DNA from 2 places in the Alteromonas sp. ABH4_453 genome. Region 1 is predicted to be linked to the other one. Evidence: predicted binding sites of a transcription regulator. Region 1 holds the regulator's gene; the other holds the start of a gene.
The links. The regulator FNR, encoded in region 1, switches genes on or off when oxygen is low (the NO sensors DNR and NnrR bind a similar motif). The targets are predictions, from matches to a motif close to TTGATCTAGATCAA.
Positions count from the first base shown of each region.

Region 2: a site for FNR is predicted at 1,082-1,095, ahead of ACXAGV_RS04425 (high-potential iron-sulfur protein). Genes of this name have one in related genera too.

Region 1 covers NZ_JBSWXP010000008.1:29,216-32,374, reverse strand. The annotation lists gene ACXAGV_RS15910 (heavy metal translocating P-type ATPase) at 1-569, shown strand, start outside; gene ccoS (cbb3-type cytochrome oxidase assembly protein CcoS) at 571-801, shown strand; gene ACXAGV_RS15900 (sulfite exporter TauE/SafE family protein) at 788-1,447, shown strand; gene fnr (fumarate/nitrate reduction transcriptional regulator Fnr) at 1,493-2,230, shown strand; gene uspE (universal stress protein UspE) at 2,480-3,159, shown strand, end outside.
Region 2 covers NZ_JBSWXP010000002.1:226,499-229,657, reverse strand. The annotation lists gene ACXAGV_RS04440 (hypothetical protein) at 1-9, opposite strand, end outside; gene ACXAGV_RS04435 (zinc ribbon domain-containing protein) at 208-399, shown strand; gene ACXAGV_RS04430 (flavin reductase family protein) at 392-1,021, shown strand; gene ACXAGV_RS04425 (high-potential iron-sulfur protein) at 1,244-1,537, shown strand; gene ACXAGV_RS04420 (amidase) at 1,657-3,159, opposite strand, start outside.

The DNA.
Region 1 (3,159 bases):
TTCTCACGGTTAAGGGGCGCATTATGGCGGCGTATGAAGTAAAGGATTCACTAAGAGAAGATACGCAAGAAACTCTCGATATATTAGCTGCAAGCCATACCCTCGCCGTTTTAAGTGGTGATACACAGCAAAACGTTAATGCGCTTACCGCACCATTGCCAATTTTGACCGCTAAAGGTGGCCTAACACCTGAGCAAAAGTACGAAGCCGTTCAAGCTATGCAGCAATCTGGCGCGAAAGTGATGATGATGGGTGATGGTATTAACGACGCGCCCGTTCTTGCCAGCGCTGATGTGGCAATTGCAGTAGGTAATGCCACAGACGTGGCTAAAACTGCCGCCGACGTGATACTGCTTGGCGATCAGCTGCTTTCTGTACCAGAACTTATTCGAACTGCGCACCAAGTGAAGCAAAAAATAAGGCAAAATATTGGCTGGTCGGTAGGTTACAACGTTTTAATCTTACCTTTCGCCGTATCAGGCTTACTTTCACCGTGGATGGCTGTTGTTGGTATGTCGTTAAGCAGTATCATTGTGGTCACAAACTCAACGCGACTTTTGAGCAAATAGCATGAGTATTATTTACGTACTAATTCCAATCGCCATCATCATTGTTGCCGTCGCTATCGTGATATTCTTTTGGGCGGTGAAAACCAATCAATTTGAAGATTTAGATCGCCAAGGTTATAGCATACTGTTTGACGATGATCTTCCGCCAGAAGAAAAAAAGCTAGCTGAGCAACGCAAGCAACTTCAAGACAGTAAAGTAGACAAAAGCCAAGCGCCACATGGAAGGGATTAACTACTTCTCTGCGTTTCTTATCGGCTTAGCCGGCGGAGTTCACTGTGTGGGAATGTGCGGTGGAATTGTCGCTGCGCTAAGGATGGTATCGCCTAAAGGCGCTTCAGCATTACCCTATACCCTTGCCTATAACATGGGACGTATAGTGAGCTACACCATCGCCGGAGCAATAACCGGGGCACTTGGAAAAATTGCAGCAGATTATATACCTCTTGCCAACTATGCCCTTTCCCTACTTAGCGGAATCATGTTGCTTCTACTGGCGTGTTATTTAGGGAAGTGGTGGACTGGCTTAACGGTGCTGGAAAATGCGGGTAAAGGCCTATTTTCTAAAGTCCAGCCGCTTTCAAAGCGCTTTTTGCCATTTAAGACCCCATTCAGTGCGTTACCTTATGGTTTTATTTGGGGTTGGCTTCCTTGCGGTTTGGTGTATTCCACACTTACCTGGTCTCTCGCGGCGGGTAATGCGCTAGAAGGCGCTGGTATTATGTTCTTCTTCGGTTTGGGTACATTACCCACCTTGCTCGCCGCAAGCGCTGGTAGCCAATATATTGTTCGAAGTTTTCAACATAACCATTTTAGACAAATTATTGCAGTAATAATGGCCATATATGCCGCTTATCTTATCCATGGCGCAATCGTTTAAAAATGGGTGTATCATTGTCGAGTATTCTTTTATAGAGCGTGCATTATGAGCAAAGGAAGCCAATTTTCTATTCACTGTCAAAACTGTAGTTTCAGTCACCTGTGTTTACCGGTGGCGTTAAACAAAACAGAAATCGAATCTCTTGACGATATTATTGAACGCAAGAAGCCGCTTCATAAAGGTGACACACTGATTCAAACTGGTGATAAATTCCGTTCTTTATTTGCAGTAAGAACCGGTTCATTTAAATCATTTGTGACTAATACCGAAGGTGAAGAACAGATTACCGGTTTCCACTTTCCTGGTGACATTATCGGTTTCGATGCATTAAGAGAGAACAAACACCAAAGCTATACCTCTGCGTTAGAAACTGCCATGGTGTGTGAGCTTCCCTACGAGACCCTCGACGAAATGTCAGTGCAATTTCCTAAGCTGCGCCACCAAATCATGAGCTTCATGAGCGCTGAAATAAAACAAGATCACGACATGATCATGCTTTTAAACAAGCGAACCGCAGAAGAGCGTTTATTGTATTTTATATCACATCTTTCTCAGCGCTTTGAAGAGCGTGGCTTTTCCCATAGAGAATTCCACTTAACCATGACGCGCAACGAAATTGGAAACTATTTAGGGTTAACGATTGAAACGATTAGTCGTCTGTTAAGCCGTTTTCAAAAAGACAACATCATAAAAGTAGACGGCAAGCTTATTACTATTTTGGATTTCGATAGACTAAACACCAAACTAGCGGCGCTTAACGGCCCAAGCGTTGTCTGCGGTTAGTCCTTTTTAAGTGTTAAATATGGCGCGCACTAAGCGCGCTTTTTTGTGACCTGTGTTAGCCACCTATCTAACCTTTCAGCACCACGCCGGTTGCGCCTTATTTTATTCAAATCACTAAATTCACTCATGGTCGGCTCGTAAAATTCTTGATCTAAAACAACTTACGTTTTTCCCAATGTCGTTTATAGTTAGTATTAGAAAGCTTCGATTTCGACAGCCACTACTAAATTTCGTAGTTAGGGGGACGTTATGATTGAGTGTAAACGAATTCTGGCCGTGGTAGATGCCGAGCGCGATAACCAACCTGCACTAAGCCGTGCTTATGAACTCGCTTCAAAAACAGGCGCTTCAGTTACCGCCATGATGGTGGTATACGACTTATCTTATGATATGACGACCATGCTTAGCCCCGATGAGCGCGCGTCAATGCGCGATGCAGTCACAAAGGAGCATGCAAAATGGCTTGCCACCCACTTAAGAGAACAAGGATTCACTGAAACTGATATCGTTGTAGAATGGAATAATCGCGCGTATGAATCGATTATTTACTACACCCTAAACAATCAGATAGATTTAGTAGTAAAGGCAACCAAAAAGCACGACGATCTTGCTTCTGTTATTTTCACTCCCACCGACTGGCACTTAATGCGTAAATGCCCTCGCCCAGTGTTGCTCGTTAAAGAGCACGACTGGCCAGAAGGCGGAGAGATTATTGCTGCAGTAAACGTAGGCAGTGAAGACGATGAACATGCCGCACTAAACGATAAGCTCACCCTTATTGCTAACGACTACGCCTCTTTATTGAAAGGCAGCGTAAATTTAGTCAACAGTTACCCTTCTACTCCACTTAATATCGCGATAGAAGTACCTGAATTCGACCCCGACACCTATCATGACGCGGTAAAAAGCCATCATTTGAAAGAAATGCG
Region 2 (3,159 bases), on a different contig from region 1:
ATTTGCCACAACACCACCTCTATTCATTCACCTTTCTGCTGTTTATCAGAGCCAATCATCAAAACTCTCACTTAGTAATGGCCACAGCTATTGCGATTGCTTCAGCACCTTCTTATCGCAGACAACGGGAAGATTTCTGTTTAGGAAAATCCACTCCTCTTAGCATTACGTAATAAAGGCTATTCGTGATTAACAAGGCAATAAAATATGAGCTTAACCCGTTCCATGGGCTTCTCCTGCCCTTACTGTATGGCGCCTAACGACGTTGAGATAGATGAGGTTAACGATGTGGGTCAAGTCCAAGTACTCGACTGTCAGGTGTGCTGTCAACCCATAGAGTTGACCACTTATCAGCATGGTGACGACATTCAAATTGAGGCAGAACGAGAAAATGACTAAGCAGTTTACACGCAAAGATATAGATGAGCTTGCACAGCGATACCGAGCTAATCTAGTCAATAGCTTGTCTGGCTTTAAGTCGGCGACTTTAGTGGGTACCACAAACGGAAACATCAACAATTTAGCCATTGTAAGCTCTATCGTTCATGTGGGTGCTAACCCGCCACTTATAGGCATGATAATGCGCCCACACACGGTGGTACGAGATACCCTTAGCAATATTAAGCAACAAGGCTTTTACACGCTAAATCACGTGTCGACTGATTGGGTAGACAAAGCGCACCAAACATCTGCTCGCTATGCCCCAGATGAGAGCGAATTTGAAGCAGTGGGTTTAACGCCGCAGTTTAGCGAGTCATTTAGTGCTCCGTTTGTTAAAGAAAGCGAGATCAGGATGGGCTTAAAGGTGGCGCAACATTTAAAACTGCTTAACGAAACCGAAATGGTTATTGGAGAAATCCAAGAGCTTCATATGCCAGAGGGCATTATTGATGAAGACGGATACGCCGATATAGAAAAAGCAAACACTGCCTGCATTTCTGGGTTAGATAGCTATCATAGCACTACGCGTGTTGCACGGTTTGCCTACGCCAAACCCGGAGTCCCCCTAGCTAAAAAATGAACTTGTAGCAGATAGAAGGGTCTCATAATTACTATCGGGTATTATTACTCTGAAGTTTATTTAATCTAGATCAAGTGAAAATAAGACATTTCGTTCGATCTTTTTTCAAAAAGAGATAGTATTTAAACATTACACAAAACCTGCCTCTTTGGGCAGGTTTTTGCGTTTAAGGTGCTGAATAAAAAAGAATCATTATCGTTTCTATCTCTTAAGGAGAATGTTATGAAATCTGTAAATCGCCGTGACTTTTTAAAACTGTCGGGCTCTACAGTTATCGGTCTTACGTTAGGTGGTGTAGCGTTACGCGCACAAGCTCAAGAACAATTGAGCGCTGATGACCCAACTGCGAAAGCATTAAACTACACACCGTCTTCAACCGTTGAAGGTGCAAAATGTGCAAACTGCATGTACGTGCAGGGAGCCGATGGCGAACAATATCGCCCTTGTAACATTTTCCCTAACAAGCTGGTTAACGCCGATGGCTGGTGTAGCGCGTGGGTTAAAAAGCCAGGCTAAACCATCACTCGCAGCTACATAAATAGCATACATAAACAGAAAAGCCCCCGATAAGTATCGGGGGCTTTTTAGTTTCAATACTGCTTAACGGACTACACATTCAAACCACGTGCTTTTAACTAGCGGCTCTCATTTAGTCCATTCTGGATGCCCTTTAAGCTCGGGTCATCAAAACGTGTAGGTAAAAGACCTGGCTTAATGAAAAAGCCATGTTTAGCTTCAAAGACTTTACCTATCTTTAGCACATCTTCATCTTTCCACTTAGCACCGATAAAGCTAATGCCTACTGGAAGACCTTTCACTTCACCCGCTGGTACTGTGAGATGGGGATACCCCGCTACAGCGGCTAGATAGCCTATACCAATGAAACCCGCTGGCGAATGATCGCCATACACACCGTCAATTAAAAATGACGGGCTATTTGAAGGTGCAACTAATACATCGACATTGTGTTTTGCTAGCAATGCGTCAATACCATTTTTGCCCGCTGTATCTTGAATAAGACTTAGGGCGCTGTGATACGCTTCGCTATCAATAGGCGCCGCGTCTAGCGACTTTTCAAAAATATCTTGGTTGAATAATGCTAGCTCTCGCTCGGTTTGGCTGTTAAAAGCGATAAGCTCAGATAAATTTCTTACAGGGATGCCGGCCGGCGACCCCGACAAATATTCGTTGATGCTGTGGTGAAACTCACTCAGTAAAACATTATAAGAGTCGGCCCAAAAGGAGTCAGGCTGAGAAAAATCACTAATATCCACCAGTGTAGCCCCCGATGCTTTTAACTGTTCTAGCGCACTTTCATAGACTTTTAGTACGTGAGGGTTGTCACCTTGACGATACCTAACAACACCAATGCGCTTGCCTTTTAAATCTGTTGCCAGCATTTTAGATGAAGGCATAGCAGGGCGTTGAGACGCCGTGTTTTCAGTTGCACTATCGTTCACGTCTTCACCAGCCATAACTGACGTCATCAGCCATGCGTCTTGAACGTTAGAGGTCATGGGTCCAGCAGTATCTTGGCTAAATGAAATGGGTACAATATGGGTTCGTGACAGTAACCCAACGGTTGGCTTAAAGCCCACTACTCCATTAATAGATGCTGGGCAGATTATAGAGCCATTGGTTTCAGTACCTACGGCAAGAGAGGCTAATCGAAGTGACATTGCTGCGCCCGACCCAGATGACGACCCACATGCGCTTCTAGATAAAATGTGCGGGTTACGGGTTAGCCCCCCTACTGCACTCCAACCGCTTATCGATGATTCCGAACGAAAATTAGCCCATTCAGATAAGTTAGTCTTGCCTAAAATGATCGCACCTGCTGCTTTTAGCTTCGCCACAACAGGGGCGTCTCGCCCGGTATTGTTATTAATTAGCGCCATCGAACCTGCCGTTGTAGGCATTTCTGCGCTCTCAATATTGTCTTTTAAAAGTACAGGGATACCGGCTAACGGGCCTAATGCCGCTCCACTGGCTATTTGTTTATCGATTAATTTAGCTTCAGCTAATGCATTTGGGTTAAGCGCTAAAACGCTGTTGGGCTTTTTATCTAACTGCTCAATTCGCGCTAGATAACCACTGACCAACTCTGCCGATGTAGTATCGCCATTAGCGATAGCCTG